One region of the Dactylosporangium sp. NBC_01737 genome, then DNA from elsewhere that is predicted to be linked to it. Evidence: riboswitches for the same ligand, from Rfam matches in the RefSeq annotation. Region 1 holds a riboswitch; the other holds the start of a gene.
What was found. Region 1 has a riboswitch for thiamine pyrophosphate ahead of OHA72_RS16950 (ECF transporter S component). Riboswitches for the same ligand answer to the same signal wherever they lie in the genome.

Region 1 (11,587 bases):
CGCCGTGGTCACCAAGACCGACCTCGTCGACCGCGGCAAGCTCGCGCAGCGGCTCATGGCGGTGCAGGAGCTCGGCGAGTTCGCCGACATCGTGCCCGTCAGCGCCGTGTCCGGCGCCCAGGTCCAGACCCTGGTCGACGTCATGATCAAGCACCTGCCGACGTCGCCGCAGCTGTACCCGGACGGCATGCTCACCGACGAGCCCGAGCACGTCCTGATGGCCGAGCTGATCCGCGAGGCCGCCCTGGAAGGCGTCCGCGACGAGCTGCCGCACTCGATCGCGGTCCTCGTCGAGGAGGTCGTCCAGGAGGAGGGCGGGCTGACCAGGATCTTCGCCGACATCTACGTGGAGCGCTCCAGCCAGAAGGCGATCGTCATCGGCCACCAGGCGAGCCGCCTCAAGGACGTCGGCACCCGCGCCCGCCGCGAGATCGAGGACCTGGTCGGCGGCCGCGTCTACCTCGACCTGCACGTCCGGGTCGCCAAGGACTGGCAGCGGGACCCGAAGCAGCTGCGGCGCCTGGGCTTCTGAGGGCACTGACATGTCCGGCGTCGGGTTCAAGGGCAAGCTGTACCGCGACGACGCGGTCGTGCTGCAGGTGCAGAAGCTGGGCGAGTCCGACCGGATCATCACCCTGTTCACCCGCCGGCACGGCCGGGTCCGCGCGGTCGCGAAGGGCGTCCGGCGCACCATGTCGAAGTTCGGCGCCCGGCTCGAACCCTTCGGCCACGTCGACGTGCAACTGCTCGAAGGCCGCAGCCTCGACGTCGTCAGTCAGGTCGAAGGCATCGAGCTGTACGGGCGGCGCTTCCTCGACGACTACCCGCGGTACACGGTCGCGTCCGCGATCGCGGAGACCGCGATCCGGCTGACCCCGGTCGAGGAGGAGCCGTCGCTGCGGCTGTTCCACCTGACCCTCGGCGCGATGCGCGCCCTCGCCCTCGGCGAGCACGGCAGCAGCCTCATCCTCGACGCCTACCTGCTGCGGGCGATGGGCGTCTCGGGCCTGGCCCTCGCCCTGCGGGAGTGCGCGGTGTGCGGCACCCCCGGACCGCACCGCGGCTTCTCCCTCGCCGCGGGCGGCGTGGTGTGCCCGGACTGCCGCCCGCCCGGCGCGTCGCACCCGGCGCCTGCGACGATCGAGCTCATGGCGGCGCTCGCGGAATCCAACTGGCTGATTGCCGACGCCAGCGAGCCCAACCATCGGCGCGAGGCCAGCGGGCTGGTCGCGGCGCATCTGCAGTGGCACCTGGAGCGGGCGTTACGCTCACTCCCGCTCGTAGACCGGGACGACACCGCCCGGGGCCGAAAGGACAGCACGTGAGCAAATTCCGCCCGCCGTCACAGCACCCGACCGGGGCCCGCCCGCCGGCGCTGCCGAAAGAGACCGTGCCGCAGCACGTGGCGATCATCATGGACGGCAACGGTCGCTGGGCGAAGCAACGTGGCCTGCCACGCACGGCCGGGCACACCGCGGGCGAGGCCGCCCTGTTCGACGTGATCGAGGGCGCGCTGGAACTCGGCGTCAAGTACGTCAGCGCCTACGCGTTCTCCACCGAGAACTGGAAGCGCTCACCGGACGAGGTCCGCTTCCTGATGAACTTCAACCGCGACACGATCCACCGCCGCCGCGACGAGTTCCACGAGATGGGCATCCGCGTTCGCTGGGCGGGCCGCCGCCCGAAACTGTGGCGCAGCGTCATCAACGAGCTCGAGTATGCCGAGGAGCTCACCAAACGCAACGACCTGCTCACGTTCACCATGTGCGTCAACTACGGCGGCCGGGCCGAGGTCGCCGACGCCGCCGCCCGGATCGCCGCCGACGTGCAGGCCGGACGGATCAAACCGGACCGGATCACGGAGAAGACGTTCGCCCGGTACCTCGACGAACCGGACCTGCCGGACGTCGACCTGCTGGTGCGCAGCTCCGGCGAGATGCGCACCAGCAACTTCATGATCTGGCAGGCCGCGTACGCCGAGTTCGTCTCCGTGGACACACTGTGGCCGGACTTCGACCGCCGTCACCTGTGGTACGCCTGCGAGGTCTACGCAAAACGCGACCGCCGCTTCGGCGGCGCCATCCCCAACCCGGTGGTGCCGACCCTCACCACGTGATGACAGCTGGTGACTGGATCGTTACCTGGCTTGAGATCAATTATGGAGCCTGGTGTACGGTTGGAAGACAGCAGCCCGACCGGCACCGAGGACGCGTCCGTGCGATTGTGGCCGCTGACGTGCGTTTGTAGTCCCTGGTAGCGGGGCGGTCCTGGGTAGCGCAGCGGTCCTCGGCCGCGTGGGGTGTCTTCGGGGTCGCACCGGCTACCTTCGGCCGCACGGTGGCGACCCTGGTCGCAGGGTTGGTTGCGGGCTGGTCGCGGGCTGATTGCAGAGACGGCGGCGTCCCCGGTAGCGGCGCCGTCCCTGCTCGCGCGGCCGTCCCGCTCGCAAGGCCGGGCGAGGCGCCGGGCCAGGCGGCGCGCGGCATGGCCCGAACCACATCGGCCTGGTCGCACGGCCGTCCCGCTCGCAAGGCCGGGCGAGGCGCCGGGCCAGGCGGCGCGCGGCATGGCCCGAACCACGTCGGCCTGGTCGCACGGCCGTCTCCGGCCGCGCCGGGGCGGCCCTGGTCGCAAAGACGGGCCACCCCTGGTTGCAGGCGGGCCCGTCTCCGGACGTGCGGGCCGTGCCTGGGCATGCGGGTTCACATGAGCCCGTCTCTGGACGCACCGGGCCGGGCGTCCAAGGGCACGCTGGTTCACACGGGGCGTGCCTGGGCGAGCGGGTTCAGTGGTCCTCGCAGCACGGCCGCTGGGCGGCCGACTCGAACGGGATCAGGACGCTGCCGCGGCCGAACTGGGTGACCAGGGTCAGCACGCCGCCGCGCCAGATCGGCCGGACGAAATCGTCGGTGTCGATCAGCATCTCGGGCACCGCGGTCAGCCCGCCGAGGATGACGACGCTGTCGATCGCGGACTGGGCCAGGACCGTCGACACCGCCACCACGCCGGTCAGTTGCTCCCAGCCGGCGAAGGGCACCGCCCGGGCGCCCTCCGGCGGGGTGCCGTCGTAGCCGACGCGGACCTCGCCGGCCTCGAAGTACGTGAACGCGGGGCGGCCGCCCACCTGGATGTGGTGGTCGGCCGCCTTGACGTCGGGAAATCCCATTACCGGGGGAGCACCCAGATCGGGTTCGCGTAGAACCAGAGGTCCTTCCACGGGTCGGCGTCGCCGACGACGTCGATCGCCGGGCCGGCAGGGTCGACCGCCGCGCCGTGGTACCCGGGGGCGCTGCGGTTGCCGTCGGTGCCGCGCAGGCGCACGTAGAACGGCTTGTCGACCTGGCCGAGGTCGTACGTGAACGAGACGGTGCCGGTCGACTTGTTGACCTCGAACGACTTGACGACCTTGGTGTTCGGGGCGGTGAGCGTGTCCTTGTCGGCCACGGCGCCCGTCACGTCGCCCTTGATCACGTCGACGCGGGCGAGGGTCGGCACGAAGTTCGCCCAGTTCGGCGTGTTCGCCAGATTGATCTTGATGACGAGCTCGGCGCGCTGGCCGCGGCGGATCACCAGGGAGTCGCCGAGGGTGACGCCGCCGCCGTAGCTGCCCTTGACGCGGACCTGCACGTCCAGGGCGCTGATCAGGCCGCCGTGGTCGACCCAGACACGGCCGGCGCGCAGGCCGTCCATGACCGAGGCGTAGCTGAAGTTGCGCGACCCGACGTGGGTGCGGCTGTAGTAGCCGGGCCAGAAGTCGCCGGGAGTGAGGCTGGTCGGCTGACCGTACACCGGGTCGGAGTGGAACCCGTTGGTGTTGAAGTCGCTGTTGTCGGGGCGCTTCGCGGTCTCCTCGTAGACGACGTGGGAGTCCGAGTTCGCGCTGATCCACCACGCCTTGCCCTCGGCGAGGAGGCTGTCCCAGAGGCCGCCGACGGTGGAGGTCATCCAGTCGAAGCCGCCCCACGTGCGGTAGCTCTCGAGGGGGTAGCCGGGGAACGACGCGGCGCCGGGCGCGTTGCCGTAGAAGCCGCGGGCGGAGCCGCCGCCGTTCGGCTTGGCGATGCCGGCGGCCTGGTGGCCGGGGGCACCCTCGAAGCCGATCGCGATGCGCGGGTTGGCGTCGCGCCAGCCGCGGATCTCGTGCGGCGAGTCGATGCCGTTGCGGGCCGGGTGGTTGGCCAGGAACAGCGCGTCCTGGACCCGCCGCTTCGTGACCTGCTCCCCGAGGAACTTCACGCCGGCGATGGCGAGCGCCTCGGTGACCAGCGCCGGGTTGACGGCGCCGACGGCCGAGCCGTCGAAGGTGTTCTCGAACTCCTTCAGCACCGCGACCTCGTTGGCGCCGGGGTGCACGAACACGGTGCCGTGCTCCGCGGCCGGGATGTTCCACTCCAGGCCCTGGAAGACCAGCATGTCCTTGTAGTCGTCGCGGGCCGCGCGGATGCCCGGGTTGACCTTCTCCACGCCGATCTTGGCGTGCTGGACGCTGCCGTGGTCGGTGATGACCATCCAGTCCAGGCCGTACGCGGAGGCGTGCTTCACGTGGTCGCCGACCCGGTACATGCCGTCGCTGGAGAACTGGGTGTGGATGTGGTGGTCGCCGGCGAGCCACTTGTAGCCGTTGCCCAGCGGGCGGCCGTGTCCGTGCCGGTCGTAGCCGTCGAAGCCGGCGTGGTCCTCGTCGTCGCCGTGCGCGTGGGCGACACCGGCATTGGCGAGCGCGCCACCGGCCGCCGCCGCGGCACCGAGCAGGCCGGCGCGGCGAAGGAAGCCACGGCGGGAGACGTCGCCGGGGGAGAGCTCACTGTCGGGGATCGAGGCGTCGAACACCGCGGGGACGTCGCCGCCGCCGAGCGGCATGTCCTCGTGGTGATGGTGGTGGCCGTGGCCCATGTGTGGGGCTCCGTTCAGGTCGATGGTCCTCACCCCGGAATCTCGACCGCCCGAACGAACATCAGGTAGCGACGTGGCTATGTATGCACGAACTTCAGCAAGATCAATGCTGCCGCGAGGGTCGCGCCAACGAGGACCACCGATCCGTCGGACCAGCCGAAACGGGCTTCCCGGGCACTGCTGCGCGGCAGCCCGCGGTCGAAGCCCCGGGCCTCCATCGCGGTCGCCAGCCGGATCCCGCGCCGGATCGCGCCGACCAGCAACCCGAACGTCGCCGACGCGAACAGCCGCAGGTGCGCGACCGGGTTCCAGCCGCCGTCGATGCCACGGGCCCGGCGGGCGAGCAGGATCAGCCGGTACTCCTCGGCGAGCAGCGGCACCAGCCGGAACGCCGCGAGGGCGCCGATCGCGAACCGGGGCGGCACCTTCAGGTGCGCGATCAGCGAGTCGGCGAGGTCCGTCGGGTCGATCGTCGCGAACACCACGAAGCCGGGCAGCCCGATCGCGATCAGCCGCAGCGCGTACCCGAGCGCCGGCCCGTGCACCTCGAACCCGGCGACGGTCCCGACGACCGGCCCCTCCTTCGCGCCGAGCAGCACCGTGAAGACCAGCACGACGGTCGCGGACAGCAGCAGCGGCCAGCCGCGCCGCCACAACTCGGCCGGGCGCAGGCCGGTCAGCGGCAGCAGCGCCAGCTCGACGCCGATCGCGACGGCCGTGACGAACGGGTCGACGGTGCTGAGCACGGCGGCGGTCAGCAGCGCCGCCGCGAGCAGTTTCGCGGTCGCGTCCCGGTCCCGGATCCAGGCGGTCACCGGCGCTCCGATCCGAGCCGGCGCTCCGACCCGAGCCGGCGCTCCGACCCGAGCCGGCGCTCCGACCCGAGCCGGCGCTCTGACCCGAGCCGGCGCTCTGACCCGAGCCGGTGCTCCGATCCGAGCTGGCGCTCCGACCCGAGCCGGCGCTCCAGCCGCAGCCGCCGGTCGCCGAGCGCCCCGACCAGGTCCCGGTCATGGGTCACGATCACCAGGCCGCGCCCCTCATCGCGCAGGTCCGCCAGGAGATCGACCAGCTCCCGCCATGTCATCGGGTCCTGGCCGAACGTCGGCTCGTCGAGGACCAGCAGCTCGGGGGCCGCCGCCAGGGCCGTCGCGACGCTGAGCCGGCGTTGTTCGCCGCCGCTCAAGGTGTACGGGTTCGCCAGCGCCAGCCGGTCCAGGCGCAGCCGGCTCAGCAGCTCGTCGACGACCCCGGCGCTGCCACCGCCGAGCAGCAGCTCACCGCGGACGGTCGAGGTGACGAACTGGTGCTCCGGGTTCTGGAACACCGAACCGATCTTCGCGGCGAGCTTCGCGGCCCGCCAGCGGTGCGGCGGGCGCCGCTCGCCGCTCGTGATCACCCTGCCCGGCTGCGACGGTTTCGTCAGGCCGCCGAGCAGCAGCGCCAGGGTCGACTTGCCCGCCCCGTTGGGGCCTTCGACGACGAGGGCCTCACCGGCATGGACCACCTCGTCGACCACGTTGCCCGTGTGCCGCAGCGCCAGCCGCTCCGCGGTCAGCAGGACACCACCCGGGGCGGTGCGTGCCCTGCGGTCCGGCACGACCAGCGGCGGCTGCTCCTCGCCGAGCGTCACCACCCGATCGACCAGGGTCAATGCCTCCTCGAGCCGGTGCTCGACCAGGATCATCGTGGCGTCGACGTCGTGCAGCGCCTTGCCGAGCGCTGCCCGTACCAGCTGCGCACCGTCGGGATCGAGGTTCGCGGTCGGCTCGTCGAGCAGCAGCAGGTGCGGCCGTGACACGAGCACCCCGGCGATCGCGAGCCGCTGCTGCTCCCCGCCGGACAGTGCCGCCGTGTCGCGGTCCCGGCCGTACGGGAACCCGACGGCGGCGAGGGCGGCGTCGACCCGTGGCCAGATCTCGGCCCGCGGCACGCCCCGGTTCTCCAGGCCGAACGCGACGTCGTCGCCGCATCGGCTCATGACCAGCTGCGTCTGTGGGTCCTGGAACACGATCCCCGTGCCGGTCCTTGCCTGCCGGGCCGGCACGCCGTCGACCAGGACCTCGCCCTCCTGCTCGCCGGAGTCCTCGGCGAGCAGGCCGGCGAGGGCGGCGAGCAGGGTGCTCTTGCCGGCGCCGGAGGCACCCGCGAGCAGCACCCGCTCGCCGTGTTCGATCCGCAGGTCGAAGTGGCGGACCGCCCAGGCCTTGCGCCCGGCGTGCCGCCACCCGAACCCCTTGAACTCGACCGTGGCCACGTGCTCAGACGATTGCCCGTTCGCGGCCTGACGGGAACCGGTCCAGCACGCCGGTCGTGGCCAGGGACCGCTGCAGCGCCCACGAGCCGGCGCCGGCGATGACCGCGCCGCTGGCCATGACGATCGCCGCGTACAGGGCCTTGTCGGTGTTGCTGAACGCGCCGTAGTACACGTTGAGGTCCAGCAGGGCCGCGCCGCCGCCCGCGAGGGCACCCGCGACGAGGGCATTGCCGAGCTTGAAGCTGCGGTACCCGGTGAACGCGAAGCCGAACTCGCCGCCGACACCCTGTACCAGACCGGACAACAGCACGCCCAGACCCCAGGTCGAGCCGAACAGGGCCGAGACCAGCGCCGCGACGAACTCGGTGTAGAGCCCGGCGCCCGGCTTGCGGATGACCAGCGGGCCGAGTACGCCCGGGATCAGCCACACGCCGTAGATGAAGGCACGCCACGGCAGCGCGACGCTCTCCATGGCGTTCCACAGGTTGTTCCACGCGTAGAACACGGCGGCGAACGCCACCGCGATGACCGAGGCGACGATGATGTCGACGGTCCGCCAACGGGTTTCCATTGCAAGTGCCTCCTGGTTCGGGGGTGAGCCAGAAGGAGACGCGACGCTACGCCCTGGGTAACCTGGACGTAGCGTCTTGCGTGAGGTGACCGAGCTCCCTGCGCTGGCATTACCCAGATCAGGTTCGAGGGTCTGCGTCGGCCGTCCTCTGTCGGCCGCCGCACTCTCAGCGCTGTGCGCTCCCCTGTCGGATGTGCAGTTGTTTCCCGACGGTAACAGTGAAGGATGTTGACTTGGAGTGTCAGGTCACGAAAATCACGGTGAGCTGGTTCCGGTGATCGTCTGGTTCAGGGCATAGCTTGCGCTACCCGCGGGTAATAACCTGGTGTGACAGGACTGACACCTGGGGGTGCCGCATGACGCAGGTTGCCGACGCTTCGTCGCACGCTGACGCTTCGGTTCACACGGAACGACAGGCCCGGAAAGTCATCGAAGCCAGCCGCGAGACGGAATGGCGCAAGCCGAGCTTCGGCAAGGAGCTGTTCCTCGGCCGGTTCCGCCTCGACCTGATCGACCCACCGCCCGCCGACACGCGCGCTGCGGAAGGGCAGGAATTCCGCGACAAGCTGCGGGAGTACCTCGCCGGCGTCGACGGCCAGCAGATCGAACGCGACGCCCGCATTCCCGACGACGTGCTGCGCGACCTCGGCGCGCTCGGGGCGTTCGGGATGAAGATCGACCCGAAGTACGGCGGCCTCGGCCTGTCCAACCTCGACTACTGCCGGGCCCTGGCCCTCGTCGGCTCGGTGAACCCGTCGATCGGCGCGCTGCTGTCGGCGCACCAGTCGATCGGTGTCCCGCAGCCGCTGAAGCTCGTCGGCACCGACGAGCAGAAGCAGCAGTTCCTGCCCCGGCTCGCCGGCGGTGAGGTGTCCGCGTTCCTGCTGACCGAGCCCGAGGTCGGCTCGTACCCGGCGAACCTGCGCACCTCGGCCGTGCCCACCGACGACGGCGACTACCTGCTCAACGGGGTCAAGCTGTGGGCCACGAACGGCACGCTCGCCACCTTGTTCGTCGTGATGGCGCTGGTACCGAAGCGCGAAGGTCACCGCGGCGGCATCACCGCGTTCGTGGTCGAAGGCGACGCCCCGGGCGTGACGATCGAGCGGCGCAACGCGTTCATGGGCCTGCGCGGCCTGGAGAACAGCGTGACCCGTTTCCATGACGTACGGGTGCCCGCTGCCAACGTCATCGGCGGCGAGGGCCAGGGCCTGCGCATCGCGCTGAGCACCCTCAACACGGGCCGGCTGTCCCTGCCCGCGATGTGCGTCGGCGCCGGCAAGTGGTGCCTCAACGTCGCCCGCGAATGGGCCGCCGAACGCGTCCAGATGGGCCGCCCGATCGGCACGTACGAGGCCATCGCGAAGAAGATCGCGTTCATCGCCGGCTCCACGTACGGCATGGAGGCGATGCTGGAGCTGTCCTGCCGCCTCGCCGACGACGACCGCAACGACATCCGCATCGAGGCGGCGCTGGTCAAGCTGTACGCGAGCGAACTGGCCTGGAAGGTCGCCGACGAACTCGTCCAGATCCGCGGCGGCCGCGGCTACGAGACCGCCGAGTCCCTCGCCGCCCGTGGCGAACGCCCGATCCCCGCCGAGCAGATCCTGCGCGACCTGCGGATCAACCGCATCTTCGAGGGCTCGACCGAGATCATGCACCTCGCCATCGCCCGCGAAGCCGTCGACGCGCACCTCTCCGTCGCCGGCGACATCATCGACCCCGACGCCGGCCTCGGCGCGAAGGCCAAGGCCGCGGGCAAGGCCGGCGGCTTCTACGCCAAGTGGCTGCCGACCCTGGTCGCCGGCAAGGGCCAGCTCCCCTCCGGCTTCGGCGCCTTCGGCCCCCTGGCCCAGCACCTGCGCTACGTCGAGCGCTCCTCCCGCCGCCTGGCCCGCGAGACCTTCTACGCCATGGCCCGCTGGCAGGGCAAGCTCGAACACAAGCAGGGCTTCCTCGGCCGCATCGTGGACATCGGCGCGGAACTGTTCGCCATGTCCGCCGCCTGCGTCAAGGCCCGCAGCGAGCAGGAGGGCCGGCCCGAGGGCGTGGAGCTCGCCGACCTGTTCTGCCGTCAGGCGACCCTGCGCGCCGAGGCGCTGTTCCGCGACCTGTGGGACAACGCCGACGCGATCGAGACCGCGGCGGCGAAGCGGGTCATCGCCGGCAGATACCTGTCCCTGGAGGACGGCATCATCCCGCCCGCGCCCGCGGGGCCCTGGCTGGCCTCATGGGAGCCGGGCGAGTCGGCCGCCGAGGACGTCCGCCGCCGGTTCTGAGGTCGTCGTGGTGGGGTGTGTCGCTGGCTGCTTCTGACACTACCCGGCCGGATCCAATTGATCTCCGACGCCGTCACCAACCGTAGTTTACCCTGCTGAACGTGGGTGGCCCCGCCGGGTTCCGGTGGGGCCACCGCTCGTCACCGCAGGCCGAGGCTGCGCAGCTCCAGGCTGGCGAGGGCCTCGACCGCCTGCTTGTCGCCCTTGCGCCACAGTGCCGCGATGTCCGGGTCGATCTTCACCAGCTTGCCCAGCGGCTGCGTCGCCAGCGCCCGCAGCGCCAGCAGGTCCCGGCCGGCGGTCGCGTTGCGCATCCTTGTCGCGGAGCCTGCCCGCCGCATCCACCGGATCCGCAGCGGCAGCCACACGAGCACGACCGCCGAGACCGTGAACCCGATCAGCATCACCGCCAGGATCCAGGCCAGGTCGTTGATGATCTCCTGCTGCTGGCGGCCCGCGTCGGCGAGTGACCTGGCCGCGTCCGCGGCGCTGTTGAACGGGGCGGCGACCGAGTCCGGCACGCCCGGCACACCGTTGATCTTGTCGCCGGCTCCCTTGAGGTTGTCGGCGAGGCCGTTCCCGGCGCCCTCGAGCTTCTGCCCGGGCACCGCCAGCTTCTGGATGAGGTCGAACAGCATCAATCCCAGCCTGACCCAGACGTAGATCCACACGACCACGAACACGTCGGTGAGGAACTGCCGCAGGGCGGTGGGGGCACGGTCGGCATAGAGCTTCACCGTTCAAGCCTGACGGACCGACGCTGTGCGCGCACTGTGGCGTCAGTGGCTGTTGCTCTCCCGGGCGTGGGAGACGGCGTCGGCGACGATGTGGGCGATGTGGTCGTCGGTCAGCGCGTACGCGATCTCCCGCCCGCGCCGCGAACCCCGCACGACGCCCGCGCCGCGCAGGACCCGCAGGTGCTGCGAGACCAGCGGCTGCGGCGCGCCGAGGGTGTCGACGAGCTCGTGGACGCAGCGGGGACCGTCGGCGAGTTCGGTCACGATGCGGATGCGCAGCGGGGCGGCGAGGGCACGCAACAGCTCGCCGGCCGCTTCGTAACCCTCAATGCTCGACATATGCGCAACGGTAACCGTTGTCAGTAACCATGGTCCACACGGTCGAGCACCACCTCGGGTGTGGTGCGGTCCACGACCGCCGGTTTCGGTCTCGTGCGGCGCCGGACCGCCCGCCACGTGGACATGCCGACGGTGACGGTGAAGAAGCCGGCGATCGCGAGGAGGACCACGGTCGCGCCGGGGCCGGTGTCGGCGGCGGTGGAGATCCAGATGCCGCCGCCGGAGACGGTGAGGCCGAGCAGGACCGCGACGAGCATCGTCATCTTGAAACCGCGGGTGATCTGCTGCGCGGTCGCCACCGGTACCACCATGAGGGCGCTGACCAGCAGCAACCCGACGGCACGCATGGCCACGGTGACGGTGACCGCGGTCGTCACGGCGAGGACGAGGTTCAGGGCGCGGACCGGCAGGCCGGACACCCGCGCGTACTCCTCGTCGTGGCAGACGGCGAAGAGCCACGGCCGGAGCAGGACGGCGACGGCGAGGACCGCGCAGCCGAGGATGAGCATCA
Region 2 (11,587 bases), 440 kb from region 1:
AGAACCCCAGCGGGTCGGCTCCATCCTGGCGAGGACGGCACCGGCCGGCGGCAGCAGCAGCGCCGTCAGCATGTACCCGACGAGGGTGACGACCTCGCCGCCCTCGCCGGGCCCGTGGCCGCCGGCGAGACCGACGACGAGCGCGACGACCTGGACCGCGACGAGCACCCCGACGACACCGAGCCCGGTGAAGAGCGGGCGGGTCGGCTCGCGGTGCCGGAAGAACTCCACGAACGCCCAGGCCGCCAGGGCGAGCGACAGCACGTGGATGGCGACTGCCAAGGGCCCGATCACGGCCGACAGCGTAATGCGGCGGGCCCGGAGCGCCTGCCCCGGGCCCCTCCTGCTCTATGTTCCGGGCTGGTTACCGGCCTCGTGAGGGGTTGACGACGCTGTGGACACCGCAGGACATCGGGTTCGAGCGGTGTCCCCAGCTGCCCGGTGACACGGCCGCCGGCGCCGGTGCGGTTCGGGACTGTCGCCTACCTTGCACAGCGCTGGGCGGTGGCACGTTTCGGGGATTCAATGCAGTCCAGGATTGCCTAACGTTCATGGCAACGGAGCAACGCGATCACAGATGAGCTGGGGGATGTAATGAGCGAGTGGGACAGCGGCGACAACGGCGGCGTCGACTACGGCCACGTTGAGGCCGGCCAGGAGCACGAGTCGCTGGACCAGCTGCACCAGGTCCACGCGGCGGAGAACGACTACGACTCGAACTTCGGCGTGTACGAGCAGGACCACGCGTCGGCGGAGTCGACGTCGTTCGACCAGGGCCACCACGTGGAGTACTCGAACCCGTCGGGTGAGCACTACGAGGAGTCGGACTTCACCTCGTACGACCACAACGAGGCCGAGACCGACCACGTGTTCGCCGCGGAGGGCTCGGAGTCGTCGCACGCGTCGGAGTACGACCAGCTCGACGCCCTGCAGGCCCGCTTCGACAGCGCGTTCGCCTCGGGCACCGAACTGCACACCGACGGTGGCAGCGCCGCCCTCGGCGTGGCCTCCAACTGAGCTTGCGCTGCCCGAAGGCCGGCACCCCCGGGGTGCCGGCCTTCGGCGTGTCAGTGACCCAGGACCGGGTGCGGCACGTACGGCGCCTCGAGACGCTCGATCTCCTTCTCGTCCAGCGTCAGCCCGGTCGCGGCGATCGCGTCGTCCAGGTGCGACAGTTTCGTCGCGCCGACGATCGGGGCGGTCACCACCGGCCGCGACAGCAGCCACGCGAGCGCCACCTGCGCCGAGGGCACGCCCCGCTCACCGGCGACCTCCGCGTTGACGTCGACGACGGCGAAGTCGTCATCGGTGTACATGGAGGTGAACGCGTCGTTGGCGGAGCGCACCGTGCGGCGCTCGTCGCCGCGGCCCCGGTTGCCGGCGAGCAGCCCCCGCGCCAGGGGGCTCCACGGGATGACGCCGATGCCCTGGTCGGCGCAGAGCGGCAGCATCTCCCGCTCCTCTTCCCGGTACACCAGGTTGTAGTGGTTCTGCATCGACACGAACTCGGTCCAGCCCCGCTCACGGGCGGTGTGCTGCATCTTCGCGAACTGCCACGCGTACATGCTCGACGCGCCGATGTAGCGGGCCTTGCCGGCGCGCACCACGTCGTGCAGTGCCTCCATGGTCTCCTCGACCGGGGTGTCCGGGTCGAAGCGGTGGATCTGGTACAGGTCGACGTGGTCGACGCCGAGCCGCCGCAGCGAGCCGTCGATGCCGGCCAGGATGTGCTTGCGGGACAGCCCCGAGTCGTTGGGCCGGTCGCTCATGACGCTGAACACCTTGGTGGCCAGGACGTAGTCGTCGCGGCGGGTGAAGTACTTCGCCAGCAGCCGCCCCGTGACGGTCTCGCTGGCGCCGAGGGAGTAGACGTCGGCGGTGTCGAAGAACGTGATCCCGGCCTCGACGGCCCGGCGCACGAACGGGTCCGCGGCCTCCTCGTCGAGCACCCAGTCACGCCACGCTGGATCGCCATAGCTCATCATGCCGAGACAGATCTCGGAGACCTTCAACCCGGTCCGGCCAAGTCGCACCTGCTTCATGTCTGAAAAACTATCGCGGTGCAGACCCTCGGACGACTCCATCTCATCACCGACACCCGCCCCGGGCGAGACGTGCTCGGCGTGGTCGCGCACGCCCTCGCCGCCGGGTTCGGCGTCGTGCAGGTCCGCCCCGAGGACGCCGTCACCGACCGCGAGGCGTTCGACCTGACCGTCCGGGTCGTCGCGCTGTGCCGCGCCGCAGGCGCGACCTGCCTCGTCAACGACCGGCTGCACATCGCCCTCGCCGCCGGCGCCGACGGCGGCCACGTCGGCGCCACGACCGCCCGTCGCCGCGGCCCGCCGCGTCCTGGGGCCCCGCACGCGATCCTCGGCGCGACCGCCCGCAACCCGGTGACGGCGCGGCAGGCGGTCGCGGACGGCGCCACGTATCTGGGTGTCGGCCGGCCGTACGCGACGACGACGAAGACCGGCCTGCCCGACGCGATCGGCCCCGCCGGGGTGCGTGCCGTCGTCGAGGCGGTCGACGTGCCGGTGATCGCGATCGGGGGCGTCACCCCGGAGCGGGCCGCCGAGCTGTTCGCGGCCGGTGCGCACGCGGTCGCCGTCGTCGGCGCGATGAGCGCGTCCCCCGACCCGGCCGCGACCGCGGCCCGCTTCGCGGCGGTCCTCGCCTCGGCGCCTGCTACCGGCATACACGAAATGTCGGACATATACGGGCATTTGCGCCTGGACATGTCCGGGGAGGACGGGGCGGCTGCGGGGAGGGGGCGGGCGTGAAGGTCGGGGTCGTCGGGGGCGGGATCATCGGGCTCTGCGTCGCGTGGGAGCTGACGCGGCGCGGGGAGCAGGTCACCGTGTACGACGCCGATCCTGCCCGCGGCGCGGGACGGGTCGCGGCCGGGATGCTGGCGCCGACGGCCGAGGCGAACTTCGGCGAGGAGGCGCTGCAGGAGCTGATGCTCGACTCGATGCGGCGCTGGCCAGGGTTCGCCGCCGAGCTGGGCGCCGCGACCGGGATGCCGCTCGGGTACCGCACCGACGGCACCCTGCTCGTCGCGCTCACCGACGACGACCTCACCGAGGTGCGGCGGCTCGTCGACTACTACCGGCGGGCCGGGACACCCATCGAGCCGCTCGGCGGCCGGCAGCTGCGCGAGCTCGAACCCCTGCTCAGCCCCCGGGTCCGCGGCGGCGCACGGGCCGGCGGGGACCATCAGGTGGACCCGCGGCTGCTCCTCGCGGCGCTGCGGAGCCTGCCGGTGCGGCACGAGCGGCGGGACGTGACCGACCCGGGCGACCTGCGCGACGATGTGATCATCGTCGCCAACGGGTGCGGGCTCGCCGCGTCGGCCGGGCTGCCGGTGCGGCCGGTGAAGGGGCAGCTGCTGCGGCTGCGGGGGCCGGAGCCGCTGCTCACGCACGTGGTGCGGGGGGTGGCGCTGGGCCGGCACGTGTACCTGGTGCCGCGCGCCGACGGGGAGCTGGTCGTCGGGGCGAGCGAGGAGGAGCGCGGCGCCGACACGACGGTGACCGCCGGTGGGGTCCTCGACCTGCTGCGACCCGCCGCGGACCTGCTGCCGGGCGTCGCCGAGCTGGCGCTCGCCGAGACCCTCGCGGGGCTGCGGCCCGGCACCCCCGACAACGCCCCGATCCTCGGGCACCTGCACGGCAACGTGTACGTGGCGGGCGGACACTACCGGCACGGGGTGCTCCTCGCGCCGGTCACCGCGCACGTCATCGCCGACCTCGTCACCAAGGGATCGACAGACGTAAACGTCACGCCGTACCGGGCGAGCCGCTTTACCTGAGGACCGCGACGGGGTTATGGTCAGCGCGTACCCCACGGGAGTCCGGTGTGACCGGGCTGAGAGGGGGGCTGTCAGCCCCCGACCGTCGAACCTGATCCGGATCATGCCGGCGCAGGGAGTCAGGAGTGAGCCGCATGCAGCTCGTGGTCAACGCCGTCACCGCCGACGTGGACGACACCGCCACCATCGCCGACGTCATCCAGGGCCTGGTCGGCGACGCCGGCCCACGGGGGATCGCCGTCGCCCTCAACGGGGCCGTCGTCCCGCGGGACACCTGGGCCGCCACCAGGCCCGCCGACGGCGACACCATCGACGTGCTCACGGCGGTCCAAGGTGGCTGACGATCTGACGATCGCCGGGGAGCAGCTGCCGTCGCGACTCATCCTCGGCACCGGCGGGGCGACCAGCCACGCCGCCCTCGAAGCCGCGATCCGCGCCAGCGGCACCGGCCTCGTCACCGTCGCGCTGCGGCGGCTCGACCCGGCCGCCCCGTCGCTGCTGGACGTCGTCGACCGGTGCGGGGTGCGGGTCCTGCCCAACACCGCCGGCTGCTACACCGCCACCGAGGCCGTGAAACTCGCCCACCTCGCCCGCGAGGCGTTCGACACGGCGTGGGTGAAGCTGGAGGTCATCGGCGACGAGGAGACCCTGCTGCCGGACGCGGTCGAGCTGGTCGCCGCCGCGGAGCGGCTCGTCGAGGACGGCTTCACGGTGCTGCCGTACACCACCGACGACCCGGTCCTCGCCCAGCGTCTCGCCGACGCGGGATGCGCCGCGGTCATGCCGCTGGGCAGCCCCATCGGCTCGGGGCTCGGCATCCGCAACCCGCACAACATCGCGCTGATCCGGCAGAAGGTGACGGTGCCGGTCATCCTCGACGCCGGGATCGGCACCGCCTCCGACGCCGCGCTCGCCATGGAGCTCGGCTGCGACGGGGTCCTGCTCGCGTCCGCGGTCACCCGCGCCGAGCACCCCGCGCGGATGGCGGCGGCGATGCGGCTCGCCGTCGAGGCCGGACGCCTGGCCCACGCCGCCGGGAGGATCCCGCGCCGCCTGTACGCGACCGCCTCGAGCCCGACTGGAGGGTTGCCGTGGTGACCCGATTGATCCTGTTCACCGACCGGCTGCAGGCACACCGGCCGCTCGACGAGGTGGTCAACCGCGCGATCGACGGGGGCGCGCGGCTGGTCGTCCTCGGCGAGCAGGACCTCCCAGCGCCGCAACGTCAGGACCTCGCCGACCGGCTGCGGGTCATGCTCGACGGCGTCAAGGGCCGCCTGGTCCTCGCCGAGGACACGACCGCGTTCCGCAAGTGTCACAACCTCGGCGACCTGGTCGCCGCCGCCGAGGCCGAGGTGGGGTTCGCGACCCTGTCACCGATCTACCCGACCCGCTCCAAACCCGGCTACGGACCCCCGCTGGGCCTCGCCGCCCTGGGCAGGATGGCGCAGGTCGTCCCGCTGCCGGTGTACGCCCTGGGCGGCGTCGACTCGCCGCAGCGCGTCCGGGACTGCCTCGACGAGGGGGCCACCGGGGTGGCCGTCATGGGCGCGGTCATGCGCGCGGAGGACCCCGCGAGGTTCGTGAAGGAGCTGATGACCGCATGAGCGGCCAGCGCAGCGGTTCGGGCGGCTCATCAGCATCACAGGTTGGCTCGGGCCGGCGCCGGAGCGCAGCGGGGGTGACGGCATGAGCGGCCAGCGCAGCGGTTCGGGCCGCTCATCAGCATCACAGGTTGGCTCGGGCCGGCGCCGGAGCGCAGCGGAGGTGACGGCATGAGCACCCCGGTCGTCGCGCTGACGATCGCCGGTTCGGACTCCGGCGGGGGTGCCGGCATCCAGGCGGACCTGAAGACGTTCGCCGCGCACCGGGTCTTCGGCACCAGCGTGATCACGGCGCTGACCGCGCAGAACACCACCGGCGTCAAGGGGATCTCCGCGGTCGGCCCCGGGTTCGTCGGCGCGCAGCTCGACGCGGTCCTCGACGACCTGCCCGTCGCCGCGGTCAAGACCGGCATGCTCGCCACGCCGGAGACCGTCGCCCTCGTCGCCGGGTACGCGCCGCGGCTGCCGGGGCTGGTCGTCGACCCCGTCCTCGTCGCCTCCTCCGGCGACCGGCTGTTCACCCGCGACGCCGAACGGGCGTACCTGGACCTGCTGTTCCCGCACGCCGCGGTGGTCACCCCCAACCTGCGGGAGGCGTCGGTGCTGCTCGGCCGCGACGTCCTCGACGTCGACGACGCGATCAAGGCGGCCCAGGACCTGGCCGCGACCGGGGCCCGGTGCGTCGTGGTCAAGGGCGGGCACCTGCGCGGCAGCCGCGACGCCGTCGACGTCGTCTGCGCCGGCGACACCGTCGAGCTGCTCAGCGCGCCGTGGGTCGACACGGCCAACAACCACGGGACCGGCTGCACGCTCGCCGCGGCGACGGCGGCCCGGCTCGCGCTCGGGCAACCCGTCGCCGAGGCCCTTGCCGGGGCGAAGGAGTACGTGCACGCGGCCCTGACCGCATCGTCCGGCTGGCGGCTCGGCACCGGCCACGGCCCGCTCGCATGGGGACCGTTCGAGCCGCCGCTCACCTAGACACCCGGCCGAAGCTCACCCAGTACACCTGCCGAAACGCGGAACAGGTGCGCCTCCGGCGTGCCCGCTCCGCCGTGCCCGAGAGAGGATCCGCATGAAGCGCAAGGTCCACGTCCAGGGGTCCCGCGACGACGTCCGGGTGCCGTTCGCGGAGATCGAGCTCAGCGGCGGCAACCCGCCGGTGCGGCTCTACGACACCTCCGGCCCGCTCAACGATCCGCCCGTGGGCCTTCCGCCGCTGCGGGCGCCGTGGATCGCCGAGCGCGGGGTCGAGCGGACCCAGCTGTACTACGCGCGGCAGGGGATCGTCACGCCGGAGATGGAGTTCGCCGCGATCCGTGAGGGCGTTTCTTCAGCGGTCGTGCTGGAGGAGATCGCGGCCGGGCGGGCGATCCTGCCCAACAACGTCAACCACCCGGAGAGCGAGCCGATGGTCATCGGCAGCCGCTTCCTGGTGAAGGTCAACGCCAACATCGGCACGTCCGCCGTCTCCTCCGGTGTCGAGGAGGAGGTCGCGAAGCTCACGTGGGCGACGAAGTGGGGCGCCGACACGGTCATGGACCTGTCCACCGGCAAGCACATCCACGCGACCCGCGAGGCGATCGTGCGCAACTCGCCGGTGCCGATCGGGACCGTGCCGATCTACCAGGCCCTGGAGAAGGTCGGCGGGGACCCGCTCAAGCTCACCTGGGAGGCGTACCGCGACACCATCGTCGAGCAGGCCGAGCAGGGCGTCGACTACATGACCGTGCACGCCGGGGTGCTGCTGCGGTACGTGCCGATGACCGTCGGACGGGTCACCGGCATCGTGTCCCGCGGCGGTTCGATCATGGCCGCGTGGTGCCTGGCCAAGCATCGCGAGAACTTCCTGTATGAGAACTTCGCCGAATTGTGTTCGATTTTCGCCCGGTACGACGTCGCCTTCTCCCTCGGCGACGGCCTGCGGCCGGGCTCCATCGCCGACGCGAACGACGAGGCCCAGCTGGCGGAGCTGCGCACCCTCGGCGAGCTCACGACGATCGCGTGGAAGCACGACGTGCAGGTGATGATCGAGGGCCCCGGCCATGTGCCCATGCACAAGATCAAGGAGAACGTGGACCTGCAGAAGGAGTGGTGCCACGAGGCGCCGTTCTACACGCTCGGCCCGCTCACCACGGACGTGGCACCCGCGTACGACCACATCACCAGCGCCATCGGCGCCGCCATGATCGCCATGTACGGCACGGCGATGCTCTGCTACGTCACGCCGAAGGAGCACCTCGGGCTGCCGAACCGCGAGGACGTGAAGGCCGGGGTCATCGCGTACAAGATCGCCGCGCACGCCGCCGACCTGGCCAAGGGCCACCCGGGCGCGCAGGCGTGGGACGACGCGCTGTCCAGGGCACGGTTCGAGTTCCGCTGGGAGGACCAGTTCAACCTGGCCATGGACCCGGACACGGCCCGCGCGTATCACGACGAGACGCTGCCGGCCTCGCCCGCGAAGACCGCGCACTTCTGCTCCATGTGCGGACCCAAGTTCTGCTCCATGAAGATCTCCCAGGATCTGCAGGAGTACGCGGCGCTCGGGATGGAGGCGAAGTCGGCCGAGTTCGCGTCGTCGGGCGGTCAGGTGTACCTGCCGGTCGTGTCGTAGCGGGGTACTAAGGTCGTGGGGGTGGAGTCCTCTGTGGCGTCGCCACGCACCGCGGTGGTCTGGCAGGTCCTGCGTCGCGAGATCGCCGGGGCCGACCACCCCCTGACCGCCCTCGACGTCGGCGGCGGCACCGGTGGGTTCGCCGTGCCCCTCGCCCGCGCCGGGCACTCCGTCACCGTCGTCGACCCCAGCCCCGACGCCCTGGCCGCGCTCACCCGGCGGGCCGCGGAGGCCGGGGTCGCCGACCGGATCACCGCCCTGCAGGGTGACGGCGACGACCTCGTCGACCTCGTCGCGCCGGACAGCGTCGACCTGGTCCTGTGCCACAGCATGCTGGAGGTGGTCGACGACCCGCACAAGGTCGTCACCGCCCTCGCCGCGACCCTGCGCCCCGGCGGCGCCGCCAGCGTCGTCGTCGCCAACCGGGCCGCGGCCGTGCTCGCCAAGGCCATCGGCGGGCACCTCGCCGCCGCGGCGCTGCTCGTCGCCAGCCCCGACGGGCGCGGCGACACCCGCGACCGGCTCCGCCGCCGGTATGACGTCGACACGGCCAAGGCACTGCTGTCCGGCTGCGGGCTCGCCGTCGAGCAGGTCCACGGCGTGCGGATCATCGCCGACCTGGTGCCCGGCATCGTCGCGGAGAGCGAGCCGGAGGCGCTGCAGGCGTTCGAGCTGGCCCTCGCGGGCTCGTCGCCCTACCGGGACATCGCCACCCAGCTGCACCTGCTCGCCCGGCGAGCCTGATGGGCCTCCTCGACCAGGTCGCACCCCGCTACGGGCAGGGCAGCCTCGCCGAGGTCATGCCCAGCGTGCTCAGCGTGCTCGGGATGCCGTATGAGCGCGACGCCCTCGGCCTCGGCGCCACCCTCGCCGGCGTCGACCGGGTCGCCGTGATCCTCCTCGACGGCCTCGGCTGGCACCAGCTCGGGATCGCCGCCCCCCACGCGCCGACCCTCACCGACTTCCTCGGCGGCCGGCTCGGCACCGCCCGGTCGATCACGGCGGGCTTCCCGTCGACGACCCCGGTCAGCCTCGTCACCCTCGGCACCGGCGCCCCGCCCGGCGCCCACGGCATCGTCGGCATCGTGCTCAACCAGCCCGGCACCGACCAGCTCGTCAACCACCTGCACTGGGACGGCCGGCCGGACCCGGCGCAGTGGCAGCCGCTGCCGACCGCGTTCACCCGGGCCTTCAACGCCGGCCTCGCCCCGACCGTGGTCAGCAACCCGCAGTTCGAGCGGACCGGGCTGTCCGTGTCGGCATACCGGGGCGCCCGCTTCGGCGCGGGTGTCGCCGCTGACGAGGTCGCGGCCGCGATGCTCGCCGCCCTCGCGACGTCCCGGCTCGTCTACGGATACCTGCCCGACGTCGACCGCGCCGGCCACGACCACGGCATCGGCACCGGCGAGTGGCGCACCGCCGTCGGCAACGCCGACCGGCTCCTCACCCGTCTCGTCGACGGGCTGCCGCCCAACTCGGCGCTGGTCGTCACCGCCGACCACGGCCAGATCGACGTCCCCGCCGACCGGCGCCTCGACCTCGACCAGGACGCCCGGCTGCGGGCCGGGGTGGCCGTCGTCGCCGGCGAGCCGCGGGTCCGCTACCTGCACACGATCCCCGGCGCCCGCGCCGACGTCATCGCCGCCTGGCAGGGCGTGCTCGGCGCGGCCGCGACCGTGCTGAACCGGGAGGAGGCGGTGGCGGCGGGCTGGTTCGGGCCAATCCCGCAGCAGCACCTGGCCCGCGTCGGCGACGTGGTCGTCATCTGCCACGACCGGTGGGTGGTGATGGCCTCGGAGCACGAGCCGCGCCGGCTCTCCCAGATGGTGGCGTTCCACGGCTCCAGCACGGCGGCGGAGATGCAGATCCCGCTGCTGGTGGTGCGCCGCTAGCTTTTTCCTCTTCGTCTTCGTCTTCGTTTTGTCTCTTGCTTCGTCTTTTGTCTGCCGTCTGCGTCTTTTGTCTGCCGTCTGCCGTCTGCCGGCCTAGCAGCCGGCCGGGGTCCTTGTCGCCGTCAGTCGGTGCATCGTGGCCCGCAGCTCCGGGCCGGCGTCCACCGCGTGCTCCAGCACGATCGCGAACAGATCCTCGCGGGTCGCGGCGACCACCACGCCCGGCGCGCCGGCCACGGGATCGTCGCAGAGCACGGCCACCCTCGCCCGGCGGATCCCCAGCTGGCCGGCCTGGTTGAGGAACGTCTCGCCCTCCACCGGCAGCGGCACCCGGCGCGCCCTGGTCCAGCCCGCGACCAGGAGCACGGCGAGGGCGCACCGGTCCGCTCCGGGCCGCCAGCCGTCGCCGCCGCCCGTCATCAACCCCGGCGCGACGCAGCGCACCAGATCCGGATACTGCAGCCGCAGCCCCTCAACGGCCGCGACGACCGGCGCCAGCGGCGAGGTCAGCGCGAGGAGGGCCATCTCAGGAAGGTAAGGCAAACCTAACTTTTCGTCAATTCGTTCAGGTGTACGGCTCGCCTCGCGTTTTTGTCGGGGGGTCTGGTTAGGGTGCGGGGGTGGGACGCAGTCAGGTGGTGCCGAGGGACGGTTCGGGCGCGGGGGAGTTCGGCCCCGACGCCGACGACACCGGCTGCACGATGCTGCACGTCGACATGGACGCGTTCTACGCCTCCGTCGAGATCCGCCGCCGCCCGGAGCTGCGCGGCAAGCCCGTCATCGTCGGCGGCGCCGGCCCGCGCGGCGTCGTGTCCGCCGCCAGCTATGAGGCCCGCAGGTTCGGCGTGCACAGCGCCATGCCCGGCAGCCGGGCCCAGCGGCTCTGCCCGCACGGCATCTTCCTGCCACCCGACTTCGCCGCGTATACCGAGGCGTCCCGGGCCGTCATGGCGATCTTCCGCGACGTCACCCCGTTGGTCGAGCCGCTGTCACTGGACGAGGCGTTCCTCGACGTCGCCGGCGCCCGCCGGCTCCTGGGCCGCCCCGCGCAGATCGCGGCCCTGATCCGCCACCGGGTCGCCACCGAGCAGCGGCTCACCTGCTCCGTCGGGGTCGCCTCGACCAAGTTCATGGCCAAGCTCGGCTCGACCCGGGCCAAGCCCGACGGCATGGCGGTCGTCCCCGCCGACCGTGCCCTGCAGTATCTGCACCCGCTGTCCGTCAGCGCGCTGTGGGGCGTCGGCGAGCGCACCGCCGAGACCCTCCAGCGGCTCGGCCTGAAGACCGTCGGCGACCTCGCCGCCGCCCCGCTCGGCATGCTGCGCGCCGCCGTCGGCGACGCCGCCGCGCACCACCTGCACGAGCTGTCCTGGGCGAGGGACCCCCGGCGGGTGATTCCCGACCACGTGGAGAAGTCGATCGGCGCCGAGACCACGTTCGACGTCGACGTGAGCGACCTGTCAATCATCCGACGCACGATGCTCGCCCTGTCCAACAAGGTCGCCCAGCGCCTCCGCCACGCCGACCAGGCCGGCCGCACCGTCTCGGTCAAGATCAGACTCGCCGACTTCCAGACCCTCAGCCGGTCACGCACCGTTGATGTCCCGACCGACGTCGCCCGCGAAATCTTCGAAATCTCATGGGCGTTGTTCTCCGCCGCCCGCCCCGG

Region 2: linked by a shared signal. The riboswitch ahead of thiS (sulfur carrier protein ThiS) and the one ahead of OHA72_RS16950 (ECF transporter S component) in region 1 are both predicted to bind thiamine pyrophosphate.

The regions. Positions count from the first base shown of each region.
Region 1 is NZ_CP109153.1:3,751,156-3,762,742, forward strand. It holds gene era (GTPase Era) at 1-532, shown strand, start outside; gene recO (DNA repair protein RecO) at 543-1,325, shown strand; gene OHA72_RS16925 (isoprenyl transferase) at 1,322-2,116, shown strand; gene OHA72_RS16930 (hypothetical protein) at 2,786-3,166, opposite strand; gene OHA72_RS16935 (PHP domain-containing protein) at 3,166-4,893, opposite strand; gene OHA72_RS16940 (energy-coupling factor transporter transmembrane component T family protein) at 4,971-5,708, opposite strand; partial or broken gene OHA72_RS16945 (ABC transporter ATP-binding protein) at 5,858-7,150, opposite strand; gene OHA72_RS16950 (ECF transporter S component) at 7,155-7,721, opposite strand; TPP riboswitch at 7,799-7,917, opposite strand; gene OHA72_RS16955 (acyl-CoA dehydrogenase family protein) at 8,078-10,000, shown strand; gene OHA72_RS16960 (hypothetical protein) at 10,141-10,737, opposite strand; gene OHA72_RS16965 (ArsR/SmtB family transcription factor) at 10,780-11,076, opposite strand; gene OHA72_RS16970 (metal ABC transporter permease) at 11,097-11,587, opposite strand, start outside.
Region 2 is NZ_CP109153.1:4,190,277-4,201,863, forward strand. It holds gene OHA72_RS18990 (hypothetical protein) at 1-294, opposite strand, end outside; gene OHA72_RS18995 (hypothetical protein) at 595-1,017, shown strand; gene OHA72_RS19000 (aldo/keto reductase) at 1,068-2,042, opposite strand; gene OHA72_RS19005 (thiamine phosphate synthase) at 2,061-2,780, shown strand; gene thiO (glycine oxidase ThiO) at 2,777-3,811, shown strand; TPP riboswitch at 3,837-3,947, shown strand; gene thiS (sulfur carrier protein ThiS) at 3,946-4,152, shown strand; gene OHA72_RS19020 (thiazole synthase) at 4,145-4,909, shown strand; gene OHA72_RS19025 (thiamine phosphate synthase) at 4,906-5,418, shown strand; gene thiD (bifunctional hydroxymethylpyrimidine kinase/phosphomethylpyrimidine kinase) at 5,587-6,393, shown strand; gene thiC (phosphomethylpyrimidine synthase ThiC) at 6,482-8,026, shown strand; gene OHA72_RS19040 (class I SAM-dependent methyltransferase) at 8,042-8,770, shown strand; gene OHA72_RS19045 (alkaline phosphatase family protein) at 8,770-9,918, shown strand; gene OHA72_RS19050 (hypothetical protein) at 10,012-10,443, opposite strand; gene OHA72_RS19055 (DNA polymerase IV) at 10,539-11,587, shown strand, end outside.